3 regions of the Paenibacillus pseudetheri genome follow, and region 1 is predicted to be linked to each of the others. Evidence: riboswitches for the same ligand, from Rfam matches in the RefSeq annotation. Region 1 holds a riboswitch; each other region holds the start of a gene.
The links. Region 1 has a riboswitch for cobalamin ahead of L1028_RS07115 (anaerobic ribonucleoside triphosphate reductase). Riboswitches for the same ligand answer to the same signal wherever they lie in the genome.
Positions count from the first base shown of each region.

Region 2: linked by a shared signal. The riboswitch ahead of metE (5-methyltetrahydropteroyltriglutamate--homocysteine S-methyltransferase) and the one ahead of L1028_RS07115 (anaerobic ribonucleoside triphosphate reductase) in region 1 are both predicted to bind cobalamin.
Region 3: linked by a shared signal. The riboswitch ahead of L1028_RS20035 (S-layer homology domain-containing protein) and the one ahead of L1028_RS07115 (anaerobic ribonucleoside triphosphate reductase) in region 1 are both predicted to bind cobalamin.

Region 1 covers NZ_CAKMAB010000006.1:8,478-16,080, reverse strand. The annotation lists gene nrdG (anaerobic ribonucleoside-triphosphate reductase activating protein) at 1-241, opposite strand, end outside; gene L1028_RS07115 (anaerobic ribonucleoside triphosphate reductase) at 238-2,223, opposite strand; cobalamin riboswitch at 2,441-2,674, opposite strand; gene L1028_RS07110 (MTH1187 family thiamine-binding protein) at 3,051-3,359, shown strand; tRNA gene L1028_RS07105 (tRNA-Thr) at 3,455-3,526, shown strand; gene L1028_RS07100 (NAD(P)H-dependent oxidoreductase) at 4,073-4,615, shown strand; gene L1028_RS07095 (winged helix-turn-helix transcriptional regulator) at 4,676-5,050, opposite strand; gene L1028_RS07090 (YhjD family protein) at 5,613-5,867, opposite strand; gene L1028_RS07085 (alpha/beta hydrolase) at 5,972-6,907, shown strand.
Region 2 covers NZ_CAKMAB010000005.1:167,560-175,162, reverse strand. The annotation lists gene L1028_RS06555 (ABC transporter permease) at 1-1,823, shown strand, start outside; gene L1028_RS06550 (DedA family protein) at 1,841-2,464, shown strand; gene L1028_RS06545 (undecaprenyl-diphosphate phosphatase) at 2,514-3,374, shown strand; cobalamin riboswitch at 3,534-3,739, shown strand; gene metE (5-methyltetrahydropteroyltriglutamate--homocysteine S-methyltransferase) at 3,894-6,194, shown strand; gene L1028_RS06535 (DUF1540 domain-containing protein) at 6,333-6,485, opposite strand; gene L1028_RS06530 (hypothetical protein) at 6,889-7,603, shown strand, end outside.
Region 3 covers NZ_CAKMAB010000025.1:31,166-38,768, reverse strand. The annotation lists gene L1028_RS20065 (hypothetical protein) at 1-67, opposite strand, end outside; gene L1028_RS20060 (hypothetical protein) at 153-329, shown strand; gene L1028_RS20055 (hypothetical protein) at 542-967, opposite strand; gene L1028_RS20050 (hypothetical protein) at 1,013-1,201, opposite strand; gene L1028_RS31345 (hypothetical protein) at 1,706-1,882, opposite strand; gene L1028_RS20040 (hypothetical protein) at 1,963-2,541, shown strand; cobalamin riboswitch at 2,633-2,833, shown strand; gene L1028_RS20035 (S-layer homology domain-containing protein) at 3,001-7,575, shown strand.

The DNA.
Region 1 (7,603 bases):
CTTCTGCCGAGAAAAAAGGATCGCCGCCTGCCAGTGTTAGACCATCCAGCAAAGGGTTAGCGGCGATTTCTGCAATGATTTCATGTTGACGTTCTAAGGTGAAGACTTCTCCATATTTGAAGTTCCATGTCTCGGGATTAAAGCATCCCGGGCAACGATGGCGGCAGCCGCTGATGAAGAGGACGGCCCGCATGCCCTCTCCCTCGTTAATCGACTCCGGATAGTATCCGCAAATATTCATAGATGCTTAACGCGATCCCGTACTTCGGCTTGTTTGGCGGCATTGAAGCGGGTCTGATAATCGCCAGTTAAATAACCTGTAACTCTGCGCAAACGACGGATGTGCACGTCATTCTCATGTGCGTTGCAGGAAGGACAGTTTGTCCCAATTACACCTTCGTATCCGCAGTTGGAGCAGCGGTCAATCGGATGGTTAATGCTGAAGTAGCTGACCTGTTGTTCTAGCGCGTATTTAATGATTTTGATAAAAGCCGATGGGTTGTTGCGGGCATTGCCGTTTAATTCGACATAAGAAATAGCCCCGGCATTGCAGTATTCATGGAAAGGAGCTTCCAAGCTGATCTTCTGAGCAGCACCCAGATCGAAGTATACAGGGATGTGAAAAGAGTTCGTATAATACTCACGGTCAGTTACGCCCGGAATAGAACCCAGTACCTTGCGATCAATCTTGGTGAATTTGCCAGACAGGCCCTCTGCTGGTGTTGCGAACAAGGTAATGTTGAGATTCAGTTCCTCACTTTTAAGGTCGCAATACTCCCGCATGTGACGCACGATAGCCACAGCCTTGGCATGGACTTCCATATCCTCGCCATGGTGTTTGCCGTACATGGCTTTCATGCATTCCGCCATGCCGATGAAGCCAAGCGACAGACTACCATGCTTCAGCAGTTCGCCTACAGAGTCTTCAGGAGCGAGATTTTCGCCGCCTTCCCAGACGCCTTCTCGCATCATGAAATCAGACGCTTTAGCTTTTTGTGCGGCTTGGATGTTGAAACGATGAAGAAGTCCTTCCAGCGCAATATCCATATAATGATTTAGATCCTCATAGAAGCCAACTTCGTCTGCGACGCTACGTCGGCCTGTTACTGTGCCGTGTGCCAGACCGAGCCGAACCAGATTCAGTGTATTAAAGGAAAGGTTGCCCTTTCCGGAACAATGGTTACGCCCAAAACGGTCACCGAGCACTCGGGTGCGGCAGCCCATCGTAGCAAATTCCGTATCAGGATCACTTGGATCATAATACTGCAAGTTGAGCGGAGCGTCTAGATTAGCAAAGTTCGGATAAAGTCTGCGTGCAGAACATTCCGCTGCTTTTAGGAACAACTCATAGTTAGGATCGCCTTGCTGTTGGTTGACTCCTTGCTTACATTTGAAGATTTGAATCGGGAACACGGGTGTTTCTCCACTGCCAAGTCCATTCATCGTTGCTGTTAGCAGGGAACTGATTACAAGCTGACCTTCTGGTGAAGTACAAGTGCCATAATTGATGCTGGTAAACGGAATTTGCCCACCGGACCGGCTGGACATGGTATTGAGATTATGTACCATACTTTCAGCCGCTTGCAGGGTTTCAATTTCGGTTTCCTTTAGTGCAAAACGGAACGCTTTTGGATATAACTCCGCCAAATCGGTCCGGCTCATTGTAATCTCGCCCAAAGATTCATTAGCTTGTCCCTCATCAAAATAATCCAGACCCTTGCGGAACAGTTTAGCGAAGGATTTGGTTACATAAGGTGCCAGATCATAGTCGAGCTTATTGGCGGATACGCCGCCATATTGAGCATTTTGCTGGGATTGAAAAATGATTGCTACCAGTGACATAGCTGTCATTATGGAGTTCGGAGGACGAACACTGCCGTTGCCGGTGTTGAAGCCTTCGCGGAGAAGCTTATCAAACGGGATAAAAATGCAGTTAGTCGTTCCGATTGCGTATTGATCCAGATCATGCACATAGACGACATTGTCATCAATGGCTTGCACTAGCTGCGGTGGCATCGTAAAGTTGCGGGCGTACCATTTCGAATATTCACTGCCGAACTTGCTCATTTTACCGGAGAAACTCTCTCCGTTCAAATTGGCATTCTCGCGCAGCAAGTCCAAATCCCGGCTGTCGATAATATCGCGTCCTAAATCAATGAGCTCTTCTAAAAGAACTTCTCGTGCATTTGTTGTACCGTTAAATTGTCTCTCCAACAACGTCATTGTATAGTTCTCCTCTCAGTCTATCGTCCTATCATTAAGAAGTGGGGCCGCATAAGCGGCCTTATATTCATTGTGATCTCATAAAAAAAGCATCCCCTAGCGAGGATGGCAGAAAATGCCCGATGCGTTATGTAAATATCCACACAGATATTTGCAGTGGTCTCTAAGAAGATGACCGCATGCGGACACCGTTCCTGTTCCTCGCAGGCACTCATAGTTGGTGTCGTCGAAACAGGCAGGTCTCCTGGCTTCCGTAGGACCTCTCAGCGCCTTCCCGAGGGGGTTCTTACCCCTCAGTGGCTTCTGCCAGGAGATCTGCCCATCTTAAGCTTCTAAAAGCTTGTGAAAGGCGTCCGGTTACAGTGGCGGGACCGCAGCGGATTTTCACCGTACTTCCCTATTAAGCTCTAATTCCGATAAGGATCAAAGCGCCTGTCTCCACTATATTTTGTTGTCGTTAGATAAAAATAACCCAAGATGTTGTGTTTGTAAACAGTTTTTTAGAAAACCCGCGCGGGGAGCGGGTTCTTCAAAAGTACTCCACAAATGATCCACAGGCTGTCCATAAGTAATCCACAATTGATCCACAGGCATATGAAAAATGATTCATAAATTGTCCGAAAAGATGCCACAAAGAGTCCATAAATGTAGTAAAGATGACCCTAGAATTCACGTAAGAAAAAATACCCGTGGCGAAAGTCATATTTCGGAGAAATTTTTGGGAGAAGAAGAAGGGACATAATAAAGCTGATATCATTTGTGGGAGAGCGATGGAGTTGTTACAATAGAAGGAGACACATACTTTAAAATTCCGAGGAGGTATTCCCATGCCTATTGCTGAAGTAACCGTTATTCCGATTGGAACAGGTAGTACGAGCCTTAGCAGCTATGTTGCGGATATGCAGCGAGTGCTTAAGACGGTAGAAGGGATTACTTATGAGCTTACATCCATGGGTACAATCATCGAAGGGCCTCTTCAGCGTATTTTTGCAGCAGTCGAAGCGCTGCATGAGTCTCCTTTTGCCGCAGGTGCAGAGCGTGTCTCTACCTCACTTAAAATAGATGATCGCCGCGATAAACCCTCCACTAGCCGTGGAAAGCTGGAGTCTGTGGAGCGTAAACTACAGCTGGAATAGCAGTTCGGGAGATTGGGAAAATAGGGAGAAATAGGCTTGCGTTTCTGGCTGAAAGTTGTATAATGTTTTTTGTTTGACAGAAATATCAGCCTTAAGCTGGTGTAGCTCAGGGGTAGAGCAACGCACTCGTAATGCGTAGGCCGGGGGTTCAATTCCCTTCACCAGCATATCTAAGAATGGCATAACGGCGCGGTTTTCGGGGATCCCGGAACCGCGCTGTTTGTCTTGAGATCACCTGACTTCTAACATTATTCTAACCTTATTCAAGTAAAGTGAGGTTTTCGGTGGTAATCGTGACCTCTTTGCGCGTTCCCGGGATGGAGGCGCCGATCCCTTAAGGACTGCTTCTTGTAAATTGGGGAGAACATGTGAATAAGTATCTAACGTAAAATTTAATGGGAATGATCTAATCTCTCTTTTGTGATTTTTGGATGTACAACGGCTTTAAGCAGCAGTGTAGATGAGTATGCCGCAGATCGTGGGAATGAATTTTCGGAAAGTTAGGGCTCTTCTAAATAAGGTTAAGTATCTGGTAATAACGCCTCATTAGAAGATGGGATTCGCCCCGAAGACTATACGTCAATCATACGTGCAGGCAGGTCGCTGTGCTTACCTTTAGGTAAGTACGTGAACTAAAAGTGCATACTTCCGCGATGCCATGATGCGGGGTATACTCAAGTCCTAAATCTGATTCAAACATGGAGGATACACCATTGAAAACACTTATTGTCGTTACGCACCCAAACATCGAAACATCCGTTGTTAATAAACGCTGGATCGAAGAACTTCGTAAATATCCAGACAAATATACGGTACACGAGCTGTACAAAGCCTATCCCGATGAAAAAATCAACGTGGAAAAGGAACAACAACTGATTGAAGCGCATGATAAGCTCGTCTTACAATTCCCTGTCTACTGGTTTAGTAGTCCACCTCTGCTTAAAAAGTGGCTGGACGAAGTATTTACTTACGGATGGGCATACGGCTCGAAGAGTGATAAATTAAGAAATCGAAAAATCGCATTAGCTGTAACTGCCGGAGGAAGTGAAAAAGACTTTAGTGAAGATGGTAAACTCGGCTATGGGCTTGACCGTATTTTATCTCCCTTTGACACGACTTTTGTGTACTGCAACGCTGATTATCGTTCCTTCTATGCCATTTATGGCACGGAAACTGAGACGGTAGGAAGTACGGATTACTTAAAGAAATTGGACATCAGTTCGCAGGGATATGTTGAATTTATCGAAAATATGTAATTAGAATTGAAACAAAAGCAGCATTTTCATTAATGAAAATGCTGCATTGGTCATAAGTCGTTATATCCTAAACGGTATTGTTATCTCTTGCGCGGCTGGAACGGAGTTTTTCTCTCCCCAAGTGCACATCATATCCAGCACCGGAATAAGCGATTGGCCCTTCTCGGTCAAGGAATACTCAACTTTAGGAGGAATCTGGGGGAATTCCTCGCGCCTGACGAGACAGTCCGCTTCCAGTTCTTTCAACATAACGCTTAACGTCTTAAAAGGTATTGTACCGATACCCCTTTGCAGCTCATTGAACCGCACGATTTTGTTTTCAGAGAGATAGTAGAGAATAGTCATTTTATATTTACCACTAATAATAGACAAGGTGTAGCCGAAGCTAGTGTCCTTCTGTTGAATGCCAGGCGGTATACAGATTTTATCACTCATGGGCTATTACCCTCCTTCAGAAAATATTCAACGAAAAGGCAAACGCCTGTTGCCACTCCGTACTCAGGTCCCGACTTCATTTTGTTTTACAACCTGCTATCAAGTCATCCTGCGAGCAACGAACTCACTATATCATTTTGAAACAATTAGTTCAAAGCACTCGTGGCTAACTATCAACCGGTCGATTTCTCTGTCAGCGAAGCGGGCTCCTTTAGCTGGAAATCAACAGTGTAATTCAAGCGGATCATGCGAGCCGTCGCTATTTTCACCTTCGCCTTGCTTGAAGCTTGAGGATGTTCTTTCACTGAGTTATCCTATCCCGGCAAAGGTAGATTAAGCTTGCGGGAGCATCCAGATCTAGCCTAAGAGACGAATTGAAGTTTTTTAATGTAATTTTCATGTGTGCATCATCTTATTTTCAGGTTCAAGGTATATATTGAAGACACCAAACACCCCCCAGTGTTTTGTGGTATAAATCTCTTAGGTCTTGCCAACTCCCATGGTAAGGCCTATTTTTTTGTTCGCTAATTATATGGGGGAGGGGCGCAGCTTCTACGCTGCTTCACTTAATCTGATACTGCTCTTCATAGCTCTTAAAAGATGAAATATCCAGACCGAGATATCTGTGCATGTGAATGGCAGCTTGGGCAGCAACAATGTCGTTTAACAGCAGCATTCGTTCATGGTATCCACGACATATAAATTTGGCTTCTATCCCCGTGTTAAGTCTGTTCTGTTCATAAACCTTGATTCCCCGTTTTCTCATCTCTAAACGAACATCTCTTAGATCTGTTGTAGCAACTGCCGCGGGACATATTCCGAGGGCGGTTTTATTTTGTCATGATTGTTATATTTGGGCGCATTCTAAGTAGATGCTATACTGATTTACAACGGATATGAGGAAAGGGCGGGGAAGATGAATTGGTATGGTTCTTCATTAGCGCTGTCATCGTCATAGGAGTTCTGATCTATGCGGGCTTTTTCTTTTATGGAATTGCTATTAAACGAGCACCGAAGGAATTCCTGAGTAATAATCGTGATTTGAAGGTTGATCCCCCGGTTGCCGGAGCCTCTTGGGGGGAGGGCAAGGATTGGGTCTCCCGTCAGAGCTTTGAAAATGTTGAGATTACTTCTGAGGACGGGCTACAACTAAGAGGGTACTTGCTCTTTTCGGATCGTGCTGAAGGTCGTACAGCGATTCTAGCTCACGGTTATTCTGGAAAAGGGAAGGATATGGGGGCGTACGCCAAAATCTATTACGAGAGGCTGGGCTTTAATATCCTGATTCCAGATGCCAGGGGACATGGGGAAAGTACTGGGAATTATATTGGTTTTGGATGGCATGAGCGCAAGGATTATTTGCAGTGGATTGAATATATAATTGAAAAGACTGGGCCCAGTGCTCAAGTTGTGCTTCATGGGGTCTCTATGGGTGGTGCTACAGTGCTAATGACTTCAGGAGAAAATCTCCCACTGCAGGTCAAAGCTATTGTCTCCGACTGCGCTTACAGCTCAGTTAAAGCACAATTAGCTTACCAACTACGGCGTATGTATCGCTTGCCAAGTTTCCCTTTTATTCAAAGTGCGAGTCTAATTACTCGTTTGAAAGCAGGGTATGGTTTTAGTGAAGCGTCTGCCTTGAAACAGGTGCGGAAGGCGAAGGTGCCGATTCTTTTTATTCACGGGGCTGCCGATAACTTTGTACCGTATAGTATGATGAATGAATTATATGAGGCGTGTCAGAGTCCCAAAGAGAAGTTCGTAGTGACTCAAGCAGGGCATGGGTTAGCTTATGATATGGATAAGACGGGGTATATAAACGTAGTAACAGCTTTTGTGAATCAATATGTAAATTAGATGCCCTGAACGTAGACAGCGCCCGATATCCGCTAGGTAGCGGTTATCGGGCGCCTATATTTTTCCACACATGGTATATGTCCTTATGTAAGGTTCGTACAGCCATGCTTTTTCGTTATATTCATCCCCCGCCGTTCGTGAGTAACGGGTGTCTTAATTCCTTGTTATTTCCAGCAGCCGTGTGGCGAGAATAATCCTTCCAATACGACAAAAGCCCTACCTCTCTTTTGCCCTTGCGGCTCCATTGACCGCGCCAGTGTGAATCGGAATGCTATATTTCGAATTTAATCTCATAAAAAGGAAAGTTTCTGCAAGAAAACATGAAGCCTCTGTGTCCAAAATGCCGAAGTGTAAAATAGTCGGCCTGACATCTTCTTGATGGGGATATTCAATATATCGAAAAACAAATACGATATAAATATAACACAGTATTGTTTAAAAGGCAAATATAATAATGAATTCCAAGATAAGGTTTATTTGCTTTAGGTGGGGAACAAGTAGAGTAAGGGAGAGCGTTTGATTCGAATATAGCGTATGCGGGATTATTTGCGGATTAATTCGGAAAAGCTAGAAAGCCAGAGTAAATGGGGCTGTGTGGTTTATTTTGCGTGCCTATTTTGTGAACTGCTCTCTAAAACTTACATTAAACCCCAACATTGATTGAAGGATTGAGGGTAGACCGTTATAATTAATAAG
Region 2 (7,603 bases), on a different contig from region 1:
ATATTTCCAAGAGCTTGGTTTATAGTACAGCTGCTCATACAATGATGGCGGCAGAAGCCATTATTTATGTGTTTTGCTCCTTGTTCGTTCTCGTATCGGTTGGATCGTTCCTGCAGTCACGTAAGATGGAATTTGGGATTTTATTGATGCATGGAATGACGAAGCGACAGCTTAACACGATGGTATTTTTGGAAAATATGATGATCGGCACCTCAGCCATCCTGACAGGTACTTTACTAGGGTTAATTCTGGGCAAGTTGTTTTTAATGATCGGATCTGCTTTTCTAGGATTACCTCTTTTAACGTTCCATCTTCCATGGCAGGCGATTGTACTTACGATATGTAGCTTTGCGCTGTTATTTATTCTAATCTCGCTAAGCACGTTCTTCTTTATTGGGAATGAATCACTGATGCGGCTGTTTCAGGGAGAACGAAAAGCAGAAGAGGAACCTAAAGTTTCCTTGGTGTTATCTATACTGTCTGCTTTTTTGATGTTAATGGGCTATTTTATGGCAGCTACAGCACAAGCGGCTTCGGTTGAAAAGGTGATGTTCCCCGTCGTTTTAATTACGGTTGCGGGTACCTATCTCTTTTATACTCAGCTCAGTATTTACACTGTTAAGCTACTTAAGACGATCCGGCGCCTGTATTGGAACCACACGAATATCATTACTTTATCGGGCTTGTCTTACCGCTGGAAAGAGAATGCTCGAATGTTCTTTATGGTGACGATTGTATCCGCAGTATCTTTTACTTCAGTGGGAGTATTCGCATCGATCCATACGCTTTCCAGAGAGTTGAAATTGGACTATCCCGCAGCAGTTGGTTATGTAGCCAAAGGCAATCAATCGCAGGATCCTTTTGATCAGCATTTGGACGAAATTAAGGAAGAGCTTACAACGCTCGGTTTACCCTATGAGACACTTAGCATTCGGATTAAATACGCAGAGGTGGAATCTCAGACTGGGCCAGATCGCACGTTAAGGCTTCCCTTGATTGCTTACAGTGATTATAAGCTTGCTCTGCTTCGTGCAGGGTTTACGACGGATGAGCGCCCTCTTAGTGGAGATGAAGGTCTCGTGATGATCGGTTCGCAACGAGACCGGAGTCTGCAAGCGGGTAGAGTAAAGCCGGTATACACCTTGAAGCAAGGTCTTTCCATTCGAGAAATGGGTTATACCCAGCATGTTCCGATTGCCGAATATCTATTGCCGGAGCTGGATGGAAGGGATGGGGGAGATTTCAGTGGTGTTGTGATTAGCGATGAACTTTACAAGGCTATTTATCCCGTACAGACCGATTTGTATACAGGATTTTATATGGATGACTTCCCGCGAACGGTAGGTATAGCAGCAGATCTTGCTCATAAAGGTAAACGGTCCTATGAAAGTAACTCTCCATACGCGATTGTTGTTAGCGGCACGCTGTTTGAAATACAGAGAACATTGTACAACACGATGCTATTCGCTTCTTTACTGGTGGGTACTGTCTTTTTCATAGCAGTAGGTAGCTTCCTTTACTTCCGGCTGTATACAGATCTAGATCATGATCGTCATCAATATTCTACATTGTCCAAAATGGGACTTACAGATCAAGAGCTAAACCGAATTGTAACGATACAATTGTCCTTGTTGTTTTTTGTTCCGGTTGGGGTGGCCATCTTGCATAGTGTATTTGCCTTTATTGCGCTTCAGCGGTTGTTTTACTTATCTATTGCTGTGGAGACCGGGGCGGTGTTATTGGGATATTTGGCTGTCCAGGGACTTTACTTCTTTTTTATTCGCAGCCGTTATTTACGTAACTTGAAGAAGAACTTGATCTGAATAATGGGGGTTACGAAATGCAAGCATGGATTACAGATTTTATGGAGCAGTTTGGTTACTTTGGTATTTTCCTGATGCTCGCTTTCGAAAATATATTTCCACCGATTCCTTCCGAAGTGATCCTTCCTTTTGGCGGATTCATGACAACCACAACGAACTTGACCATTCCTGGTGTAATCATTGCAGCTACGCTTGGCTCACTGCTGGGTGCAGTGATTCTCTATTATATTGGTCGTTTGCTCGATGTAAATCGATTGGAAAAGATCGTAGAACGCTGGGGCGGTCTACTCCGGATTAGCAAAAAGGATATACACAAGGCTGATGCTTGGTTTGACAAATATGGCTATTGGACCGTATTATTTTGTCGGATGGTTCCATTAGTGCGTAGTTTGATTTCGATCCCTGCAGGGATGTCGGGCATGAAATTTGGAGTGTTTATGATCTTCACAACGATTGGTACGCTGGGGTGGAATCTATTGCTTGTGCTTATTGGTGCGGCATTGGGTGAATCCTGGGAAGACATCGCCATGTATATGGATATGTACTCCAACGTAGTATACGTACTTCTTGCAGGTGGAGTAGTGATCCTTGGGTATTTGTTCTTCCGCAAGCGCAGCCGGAAAATGAACACCGAAGGTTGAACCGAGAAGAACTTATAGATAAAAGTTATGATTAAAAGGAGGAGAACAAATGGAGCTATTAACGATTATTAAAGCTATTATTTTGGGAATTGTTGAAGGATTGACCGAATTTGCTCCGGTATCCTCCACAGGTCATATGATTATTGTTGATGATATGTGGTTAAAATCGACAGAGTTATTTGGGCAATATACGGCCAATACGTTCAAAGTGGTTATACAACTTGGATCAATATTAGCGGTTGTAGTTATTTTTAGAAATCGATTCATTGAATTGCTGGGCTTAAAGCGTTTCAGTCGCAAGCAGTTGGACCCTGTAACCGAGGAACAAACACAATTTGAAAAAGGTGGTCACCTTAAACTTACACAGGTGCTTGTAGGTTTAGTGCCAGCAGGTGTGCTGGGCGTTCTGTTTAATGATTATATTGATGAGCATTTATTCTCTACATCCACCGTGTTAATCGGTCTAGTAGTCGGTGCTGTATTAATGATTATTGCGGATCTATTTGGACCAAAGAAGATTCAAACGGAGAGTGTCGATCAGATTACATATAAGCAAGCGCTAGGTGTTGGTCTGGTCCAATGCTTCTCCTTGTGGCCGGGATTTTCTCGTTCCGGGTCGACGATTTCTGGTGGTGTTCTTCTGGGTATGAGCCATCGCGCTGCAGCTGATTTCACGTTTATTATGGCCGTTCCAATCATGGCAGGCGCCAGTTTACTCTCTCTGATGAAGAACTGGCAATACTTCACCATCGATGCCTTGCCGTTCTTTATCGCAGGCTTTATCAGTGCCTTTGTGTTTGCGCTACTATCTATGCGTTTCTTCCTGAAATTGATCAACCGGATTAAGCTTTTACCATTTGCTATATATCGCATAGTACTTGCTGCAGTAGTATATTTTGTGTTTTTCTAAATCCGTTATAAGGAATCGATATAACAGAAGCCCCCGTAATCTATTGCAGATTACGGGGGCTTTCACGTATGATGACATCAGATTAAGACACTCACTTTTATCCTTATAATCTCGCATAAACGCTTACCGTCCGTTTAAGGACACCGAAGGCGTTTTAGCTTGTGAATATCGGAGACAGGTGCTTGCCGGGAATTAGTAATTCGGCAGGCTTAATAGGGAAATTCGGTTTGAAGCCGATGCGGTCCCGCCACTGTAACGGAAGAGTCCATAGCAACAGATGTCACTGGCAATTTACTACTGCTGGGAAGACTGCTAAGGATGCTGACACCGCTAGCCAGGAGACCTGCCTGTTTCAACAGCACTGCTTCACCTACGGAGGATAGGAAGGTGTTAGACGTTAACCATAGGTATAATATGGGCGTCTTTCCCTTTGACTTTTTTAGGGAAGGGCGCTCTTTTTTATAGGAATACAAGTGATATCGAGTCCAAAATAAGAAGATGGAGAAGGGGAGCTGCAAAGTGACGAACAAAGTAAAAGTAAGCAATCTTGGCTATCCAAGAATCGGAAAAAACCGCGAGTGGAAGAAAACGTTGGAAGCTTTCTGGGCGGGAAAAATAAATGAGGAAGAGTTCCGTACTGAAATGACAGGAATTCAGCTTCAGCATTTAAAGACTCAGCAAGAGGCTGGAATTGATTTAATTCCGGTAAATGATTTTACATTCTACGATCATGTGCTAGACACAGCTGTAATGTTCGGGATCGTACCTCCACGTTATGCGTATGATGGTGGCGACATTGGGCTTGATCTTTATTTTGCCATGGCTAGAGGAAATGCTGAGGCTACCGCTTGCGAGATGACTAAATGGTTCAATACAAACTATCATTACATCGTTCCAGAGATCGGTGCACAAACGCCGCGCCTGACCGAGAATAAACCACTGGCAGCTTATCGTTTTGCCAAGTCCCAAGCGGGAATTGAGGGTAAACCTGTGGTTTTAGGCCTTTATACCTTCCTTAAGTTGTCAAAAGGTTTTGCATCTGCGGACATTGCGAAGATTGCCGCTCGGTTTCTTCCGGTTTACGTTCAGCTGTTGCAGGAACTGAAGCATGAAGGAGTAAGCTGGGTGCAAATTGATGAACCAGCGATTGTTACAGGAATAAATGAATCAGAATTATCATTACTTAACTCGATATACACAGAAATTGCTGAATCCGTACCTGGATTAAATATTATTCTGCAGACTTACTTTGAAGCTGCTGAACCGCTGGAGGCACTGCTCAAACTTCCGGTACAAGGTTTAGGTCTTGATTTTGTCCATGATGGCGGAACGAATCTGGCATCGATTGAACGTCTTGGCTGGCCGGAGGATAAGTGGCTGGGAGCGGGTATTATTGACGGGCGCAACATCTGGCGCTCGGATCTGGATGCTAAGCTGCAGCTAATCGAGAAGCTGAGTGTACATGTACCGGTTGATCGTCTTATACTACAGCCTTCTTGCAGTTTGCTGCATGTTCCGGTTACTGTTCAGGGTGAGGTGAAGCTGAAGGCAACCGTCAAGGCTGCTTTAGCCTTTGCAGATGAGAAGCTTAGAGAGCTTGGCCTGCTTGCTGCAGCCTTAGAGGGTACAGGAGAAGCTGCAGCTGCACTGACAGCCAGTCGAGAAGCCCTTACTGCCTTCCGGGCACTTCCTGAACGCGGTCGTAAGGATGTGGCCGGGCAAGTTCTCGGACTTGCAGATTTACCAGACCAACGTAGCCTGCCTTTTGCTGAGCGCCTGAAGGTACAACAGGAGAAATGGCAGCTGCCACTTCTGCCAACGACAACGATCGGAAGCTTCCCACAAACCGTAGAAGTGCGTCAAGCAAGGTTGAAATGGCGTAAAGGCGTATGGAATCAAGAGCGTTACGACGGGTTCGTTCGTGAGCAGATTGCAGATGCAATCACCTTCCAAGAAAAGCTGGGTCTGGATGTACTCGTACACGGTGAGTTCGAAAGAACGGATATGGTGGAATTTTTCGGGGAGAAGCTGGATGGTTACTTATTTACAACTAATGGCTGGGTTCAATCCTACGGATCACGCTGCGTTAAGCCACCAGTTATTTATGCGGATATAGCTTTTACCCAGCCTATGACTATAAAAGAAAGCGTCTATGCTCAGTCGTTAACTTCCCTTCCTGTTAAAGGCATGTTGACAGGTCCTGTTACGATTCTCAATTGGTCCTTCGTACGTGATGATCTTAGCCGGGAAGCAGTAGCGAATCAAATTGCTTTAGCGCTCCGTCATGAAGTTAAAGCTTTGGAGGATGCAGGCATAGAGATGATTCAAGTAGATGAACCGGCTATCCGTGAAGGACTTCCTTTGAAGGCGGAAGATCATGAGGCATACTTGAATTGGGCAGTGAAGTCGTTCCGTATCGCGACGAATCATGTGAAGGCTACGACACAAATTCATACCCACATGTGCTATAGCGAATTTAATGACATGATAGACTCCATTTCAGCGATGGATGCGGATGTTATCTCTATAGAGACTTCACGTAGCCACGGGGAACTGATCGTTAGCTTTGAGGAGCAGGAGTATGATAAAGGAATCGGTCTTGGTGTATATGATATCCATAGTCCACGGGTTCCTGCAGTAGAAGAGATGACAGCTAATATTGAGCGTGCGCTGCGGGTGCTGGATCCAGAACAGTTCTGGATTAATCCGGATTGCGGTCTTAAGACACGTGGCTGGCAGGAGACGGAAGGTGCACTTCGTAACATGGTAAAGGCTGCCGCTATTGCAAGAGAAAACGCAGGAGTCAGTGCCACCAAATAGCATAAAAGGTATACAATAAATCGAAGCCGGGGAATTTCTCCCTGGCTTTTCATTTCAGCCACTTGATAATAATTCTCATTCTTGATAGAATGAGAAAAGAAAAGAAGGAACCGTGGAGGGTCCCTTCAAATCTTTACCTTATTTGCTTTCGAAAGTCTTGCAGTCTGTTTCTTCTGCACGTGTAGGTTCTTGGGAGCTGTGGAAAGCTACAAAGATAGAATCAGCACTGCATTTGTTCTCTTCTGCCCAGTGGGTGCAGGAGTTAACTTCGCAAATTACGTCTTTTGCCATGAGGGCTCACCTCCCCTTTTAGTAATAGACAACATTATTAAAAAACTTCTCTGTTCAACAAGGTGGAGCTTGTCCGAACAGAACCGTGCAGTGCCCTCATTCATAATGAATAGAGGGTTTTTGGTGTTTTTTACGTAGCTAGACGTGGTAATTGTATCAAATAAAGCATATGTAAGCAAATGGGTTATTCGATAACAGAAATGTGACAAAGTTATACAAAAAATTATAAAAAAACACAAAAGATACTTATTACTTACATGCCTAAAAATAGAAAATAATTCTAAATATCTATATTATTACAAGAATTATATGGTAATATTTTCGATAGGGAACGGCCGCTCCTAATCTGAAATATTGGAGGATGAAGATGTTGAAAAAGTTATTACTATTCCCTTTTGCCTTAATGCTCATCTTGTGCTTACCTATTTATGCAGGTGCAGAAGGTGTACATAATGACCAAGCTCCCCAAATAAGTGAATCCGAAATCATAAAAGTCTACAAAGCCTCAGCTATGGGCTTGTCAGAAATTTCAGTAGAGGAGTACAATGAAATTCTTGCGCATGGACAAGCTTTCGAAGCTGCTAAAGAGGGGCTGATACCAAGTATTCCAATGTTCACAACGGACTCTTCCTTTGATGACGCCTCTGTAATTGCACCTAGAGATGCTTATCAAACAACGATTTACTCCTACCAACAAAATGGTTATGTCCCATATGTCACTAGAAGTGGATTGACTAGAAGAATCTCTCAGCCTGTATATAACAGTGCTTCTGCAAATTCGTTGTTAAACATTAGCTATTCAGTATCTCAAGGCTATATTGCGAATACAAGCTTTAGTGTAACCGCAAAACAAACAGCTGTTAGTGCTGGTATTACTGGTGGCTCATCGTGGTCCAATACTTATGGTGGTAGTAACACGACAACTGCATCAGTGAATCCTTACAATTATGCTTGGATGGAATACACGCCTATCATGAATAACTCATTTGGTGTGATTACAGAGAAGACTTATGCTATTGTTCAGGGTTCTTCAGTTCTTGTTGGCACTACTAGTTATGATGTTGATATTTACATGGCAAGATTATTAAGCGGTTCGCTACCAGATGGTGTTTATGCGA
Region 3 (7,603 bases), on a different contig from region 1:
AACGGGTAAAGTAAGGGTATACGGATGGATTAGCCTGGCTGTTTGGATATTCGTTCCCAAAGGTCATCTGGGATACCTCCATTATTCAATTTATTACAACAGCCTATTCATCGATGAGTTGAAGTGATACCCTTTCTAAGTAAACCATATGAATTCAAGGTTCGCAGCCGATGCACAATGAGCCGGGCGAAGTATCACTTATTTTTAACGGGGAAATCTACAACTACCGGGAGCTGCGTGAATCGGTGCCGGCGGCGTGGCCAGCTGCTGCGCGCCGCGGACCTGGTTGCTTCGGACACATAGGTGGGCGGAACGACCGAAGTCAGTGACCAATCTCTAATGATAAGCGAATTGTTTCACTCGGTCCCTTAAAACAGAAAAACTACACTGCGCGTGATTCTTAATCTTGGCCTCTTACATTTAAGGACGATACTTGTGAGGTATATATTTACATAAATCAGGACTTTTGTTCTTTTCAAAAAGTATAGTTACAACTCACCCTTTACTATGCTTGGAAACGTATATTTCAACAGGTCCGTTTTTAAATCGACGTATTACTACTGCCTTCTACTCTTTCAATAGATATTTCATTGTTTTCTATTTGTATTTGATATTCAACAATTTCTCCTTTATTAAATACTTCACTAAATTCTTTACTTACCGAGTAGTTTCCTTTCGGATTGAGTGTAATTTTAAACAAACACTTTCCGTTTTTCACTCGGAACTTCGCAACCTTTCCAAAAGTAATATTACTATCAATCAAAGATTCAATTAGAGTGTCATCTCCTTCTTCAACAGTAACAACTACACTTTTTAAATTTAACGGGCTGTTATTAGTAATCATCAGATTATATTCCTCATCATCTGCTATATTAGTATCATTTATTACATCTGAGCTATTTCTTTCGCAACCCGTCAAAAAGACTATAAACAATATGAATATAAATAACCATTTTTTCTCAGCCAATATGCTCACCTCTCAATTTTATAATTTATTGTGCTGTCAAAAAATTCAAAAAGGATATTCATCACGATTAACTTCTACATTAATTATTTCAATAAACTCCTTTACATCTTCAGGATAAATCAATTCCGCATGTATATCACTAGTAATAATATGATTTGAATCTAAAATCTTATATGAGTAAGAATACTCTTGTTCTAGTGCTACTTTATTTTTAGGGGCAATTGGTGATTCCATTACGGAAATACCATTTTGCTCTCCAAAATAAAATTGTAAATATACTGGATTTATATTTCTTTTAATTGTTTTCTTATCTATATTGATTATAATTTTATCAAAAACTAATTTTTCAAAACCTGATATCCTATTAGAAGTTAACCGAATAGAAAACCCTTCTTTTAATAAATTAGGGTCAGATAATTCCCACGCTATGTCTTCTGGACTGAATTTAAGTTCTTCCTTTTTTTCATTTGATAAAGTTATTGTTATGCCCGAATTATTTAATTTATTTAAAATATCCTTTTTTAAATTTGATGCTGATCCAAATAGCAGTAAAGAAGAATCACTATTTTTTGAATCTTCTAAATTAATAGTATAGATCCCGACTGCTTGGTTAAATTCTAGCCTATTTAGGATATTACTTATACTGTTAGTTTCACACCCGGATATTATTAGTAAAGGAGCTAATACAGGGGTACCCCCTTAATAGGGTAGGCCCTATTCATGTTGATAGCAGGAAGGTTAAGAAGACTTTCCTACAATACTGGTTCCACTCTTCGTGATCTTGTACGTAAGGATATCACCATTCCAGAAGTGGAATTTCAAGATGACTAGTACTTCGGTGCTTAGATGAACACGTACACCTCCATTAATTCGTTGTAAACGCTTACCGAATACCCTAACATAGAATAATTTCAACGAGTACCTTACTAATTTGTGGTAAATTGATATATGAATTAGTGATTTGCAGTGATTCCAAAGTCATGGAGGGCAATCCAGTGAGCAGATTTCATTACATAGGCTCGGCTACAGAGCTTCCGTTAGGAGAAAGAGGCAGTGTACTGTCAGCAAAGACATATAATGAAGTGAAAAATTCTCCGGAGTATAAGAAACAAAGAGAGGCTCTGCGCCTGCAAGGCATAATTCCTTTGGATGACATCGCAGATCTATCTCATTTAAGAGATGAGGACTGTCTTGTATACGACTCGGAAGAAGATGCAGCGGGTATTTTTATAGAGGAACTTGGATATTGGAACGATGAGATTCGCAAGCATTTTCGGAGTCCATATGTGTACCGGATTTCACCGAATTGGGGCGGCTTCTCTGTATCCCCTAAGCTAAAAGATACTCTACTGGGATCGTATAACGCCTCACTCAAGTGTTGTCGGGAGTTAATTAGGCTTATGACAGATTATGGGGTATCAGGTGCCGAGTTTGAGCTTTATACATGCTGGGCTGAGGAAGAAGGGCTCCCACGTAATAAAAAGTATGATCGAATCTTTGATTTGGCCTCTTTGTCACTGGAGGAGGGATTTGAGCTGAGAGAAAAAGAGTATATTGTGGTTAAAATGATTTGATATTCAATAGGAGTATCGCTAACTACTCGTTATACAAAAAACAAATATTGCATGACAAAAGCATATATATTAGATATGATGAAGCATGGAAAAATTAATATTAGCAATAGGTGCCAATTATGAATGTTTCGGAAATGCAATCATAGATTGGTTAAATGGAAAGCGGGTGTGAATCCCGCGCGGTCCCGCCGCTGTGAAAGAGGAGTCCTTGCAAGGTACCACTGGGAAACTGGGAAGGTAGCAAGGGTGATGATACTTGAGCCAGAATATCTGCCTGTTTCTGATACACCGTTAAACTCTACGAGCGATAGAGAGGTGTTTGATATAGTATATGCCTGCTATTATTGCGGTTCACTATCTTAAACCTCTTGACGTTATGTTGAGTGGTTTTTTTTGTAGTACTAAGAAAGTTTATTCTGTTTTTTTATCATAGGAAGAGAAGGGAAGGGTTATGGAAACATGAAGAAAAATAAGTTTTTAGCTTGGTTACTTATTGTAGCTGTATTTATCACGACGTTCTCTACAAGTGTAATCCCGGCTCATGCGAATGAAGCAAGCTCTACACTTAAAGGGTATGTAACTGTATCCGTAGAGAAGTTCACATTGGGTCAAGGGTATATTAAGGAACCTATTAAAGTTCCATTCTACGAAGGGGACAATGGCGCATCATTAATAACACGTGCGCTAGGAGAAGGTAATTATAAAAACTTTGGAAGTATAGATAGTAGTTTTTATTTATCTGAAGTTAAAGATAGTGGCAAAAGTGAAGTGAATATACCGCAATATATTTTAGATATGATTTCAGTCGATGGTGGGACGGTTGGTACTAAAGCAAACCAAGAGTGGCTAAGTCAGTTTGACTACACTCACATGTCCGGTTGGATGTATGCCGTGAATAATGAGTTTCCTCCGTTCGGGATGTCTGATTATCACCCTCAAGACGGTGACATCATCCGAACACAGTTCACCACTTATGGCTATAGTTCTGATCTTGGTGGCTGGGGAGAACATCCATTTCCATTTGCTAATAAGGATGCTTTAACTGCGAAAATCGCCGAAATAAACAGTGATCCGAATAAAGAAAGTATTTTGGGCAAAACAGTAGTACAAAAAGCAGTTTACCAAGCTTATTCAGTGCTAGAAAATATGGAAAGCTCTCAAGTAAGTGTAGATCATGCGCTGGTCGGGCTTACCAATTCTTTAGATATAGAGCCACCTGTTATTACTGTAAGTGGTATGCAGGATAAACAGGAAGTATCCGATAAAGATTTAAGTTTCAGAGTAGCTGTCACAGATAATGTATATGACGGTATCATTCCTGTAGTGAAATTAAATGGAGCTGCTGTATCTGCTACAAATGGTGAATATAAGATTTCTCTTAACCCAGGTGGTAATGTAATCACTGTAACTGCAGTAGACGGGGCAGAGAATAGAGCAACGCAAACTTATCAAATTACCTACAAAATAAATGCTACAACTGGAGTCAAAGAACAGTTAGATAAGAGCCTTGCTTATATTCTAAACACCGTAAAGAACCCGTCATTTGGGACAGGTAGCGGAGAATGGTCCATTCTTTCTCTAGCACAGGCCAACTACGAAGTGCCAAGTGGTTATTATGATCTCTATTACAACAATGTAGCTAAGAGAGTAAAAGAATTAATGAAGGATGGAAAACTCGATGCTACTAAAAGCACAGAGCATTCCAGAGCGATTCTAGGACTTACCTCTATCGGAAAAGATATCACGAATGTTGCGGGTTATGATCTAATCAATGCACTCGCTGATTATCAATATGTTCAGAAGCAAGGGAACAATGGTCCCATATTTGCTCTGATTGCCTTAGATAGTCATAACTACGATATCCCCATTCTATTCCCTGAACCTGATAAAAATGGGGTGAAATTTCAAAGTACAAGAGAAAATCTCGTTCAGTATATCTTAGATAAAGAGGTTAAAAAAGGTACAGCAGATGCCGGGGGCTGGGCTTTAGGCGTAACCAGAGCCGACGTTGATATGACCGCGATGGCGATGCAAGCACTTGCGCCTTATTACGCAACTAATCCAAATGTAAAAGCTGCTATGGATCGGGCGATCAATTGGTTATCGAGTTCGCAAAATGATCAAGGCGGATTTACAAGCTGGGGAAGCACAAGCAGTGAAAGCATCTCGCAGGTAATAGTAGCCTTAACTGGCGTAGGTGTAGATCCACACAGTGACCCTAGGTTTGTGAAAAAAGGGAATTCGCTTATTGATGCACTTCTTACCTTCGCTACTCCAGATGGTGGATTTAAGCATGTTCTCACCTATCCAGTAGATAATATGGCAACGGATCAAGCTACGTATGCACTTGTTGCTTACGATCGTCTGATCAATCATAAGAACCGTCTATTTGATATGAGTGATGTAGTAATTCAGCAACCAGAGGAAACGAAAGAAATAGAAGTACAGTTACCCTCAGGAGATACACCCAAAGTTGTCATTTCTCAAAATAATAATAAATATATTCTTCCGATAAATTCAGGGGATAGCAACAAAGAAATTACAGTTAATATTCCGAAATATAAGCAATCCACAGTAAGTGTTGATTTACCTAGTAATAGTAATCTGCCCAAATTAGAGGTTACCAAAGGTGACGTATCTGTAGTCATCCCTAAGGGTACACAGGTCATAGAGGGAGATTCTTCAAAGGTTGAATTGATTTCACCTACAACAGGGACAGAATCTGCACTAAAAGATAGTCTGAATCAAATTATTCCTGGGGACAAGAAGCTTGATAATATCGTTCAAGCTTTTTCGATGGGCGGCAGTGCAAGAGTAGAATTCAGTCAATTTATAACGTTAACCTTTAAGGGGATTAATGGAAAAGATGCAGCTTATATTCAAGACGGCAAACCTCATGCGATTCAAAAATTTGCAAGTGATGCCTTAGGCTTAGCGAGCGGTAAGTCTGAGTATGCCTATGATAGTGGAAATGATTTAATCGTAAAAACCAAGCACTTCACTGATTACATTGCGTACACCTCCAGTGCAGTTCAAACGCCTGGTGGCACAGGTAATGGATATGTAACTTTGTCTGTGGATAAGCTTACGATCAATAAAGGGTACGTTGTTCCATCTGTACAGGTAGAACTGCAAACAGGTGACACAGTGTGGTCTGTACTAACAAGAGTGCTAGAAAGCCGCGGTATCAGCTATCAAAGTTCTTGGAGCAGTAAATACGGAAGTGTATATGTCGAATCCATCGCTGGTGATGGAGAATTTAATCATGGTAGTGGTAGTGGATGGATGTATAATGTGAATGGAAAGTATCCTGGGTATGGGGCATCTCTATATACCCTAAATGCTGGAGATAGTCTTCAGTGGCGTTATACTACGGATCTAGGTGAAGACTTGGGATCAGGATTTAAACCAACGCCTACTTCAGCTCCGGGTGGTGGATCTACACCAGGGACCAATATTAATACTGACGGGAAGACATCTCCAACAGAGGTTCCTAAGGATACTTCGAAAGATAATGACTCGAATACGAATGATATTAAAAAACTGTATACAGACGCCGATAAGATTTCACCCTGGGCGTACTCAGCGATTGAAACTGCTACACAAAAAGGATATATCCAAGGTAACAATGGTAAATTCAATCCGAAGTCTGAAATTACAAGAGCAGAATTTACTAAGATCCTAGTATCAGCATTGGAACTGGATATCAAGAGTGACAAAGGAATTACCTACAAGGATGTCGCTCTAGGCGATTGGTTCTTTCCATATGTGAATGCCGCTCATAAAGCAGGATTAATTACAGGCTTTAACAATGAATTTAAGCCAAATGACAAGATTACTCGCGAGCAAATGGCAGCAATTATCGTCAGAGCATTATCAATCCCGGCTACGAAGCCAGGGACAGCCATTAAAGATATCAATACCGCGTCCGCGTGGGCAAAAGCAGACGTGGATACCATTGTTGCCACTGGACTTATGTTAGGTGATAATAATCAATTTAAGCCTAAAGAGCTTGTAACTAGAGAAATGGCGGCTGTTGTAGCTACTAGAACCCATGATTATAAGAGTGGGAACAAAGTGGTTAGTCCAAATATTCAGAATACAGCAGTTAGTTCTTACATTAAGAACACAGCAGCCTTTTTGCAAAAAACAGTAACAAACCCGGTCATCTCCTCGGTTGGCGGGGATTGGACAGTGTTCGGGCTGGCACGTTCTGATGTGAAGGTTCCAGATAGTTATTACGCTAAGTACTATGCGAATGTAGAAGCAACCCTTAAAGAAAAAGCTGGGAAGCTGCATAGCGTAAAATATACGGAATATGATAGAGTTATTTTGGCATTAACTTCAATCGGCAAAAATATTGATAAAGTGGCGGGTTATAACCTACTGGAACCGCTCGCGGATTTTGATACTGTAATCAAGCAAGGTATTAATGGTCCTGTGTTTGCCCTGATCGCACTGGACAGTAACCATTACGAAATTCCAGTAGTTAAGAATGTAAAGACACAAACGACAAGAGAGATGCTCATTGATTTTATTTTGGGCAGAGAGATCAGTGGTGGCGGATGGGCACTAGGCAGTAATGCTACTGCGGCTGATCCGGATATTACGGGGATGGTTATTCAAGGCTTGACCCCTTATTACAAAACGAATGCCAAAGTAACGGCTGCTGTAGATCGTGGAATTGCTTGGTTATCCAAAACACAAACAGCAGACGGTGGCTTTGCAAGCTGGGAGTCTACGAACTCCGAGAGCATTGCTCAGGTTATCGTAGCTTTAACTGGACTTGGCATAGACCCACATAAGGATTCCCGATTTATTAAAAATGGTCGTTCCGCAGTTGATGCGTTGCTTGGCTTTGCTGCACCTGAAGGTGGTTTTTATCACGTGAAGCAGGGTGGAGTTGGCAACGGAGGTGCGAAACCAGGAGAAGTAGATCTTATGGCTACAGATCAAGCGATGTATGCACTGGTTGCTTATGATCGGTTCGTTAAGGGACAGACAAATCTTTATGACATGACAGACGTTAAATAGGACTATATTTAGAAGAGATAAGCAAGGG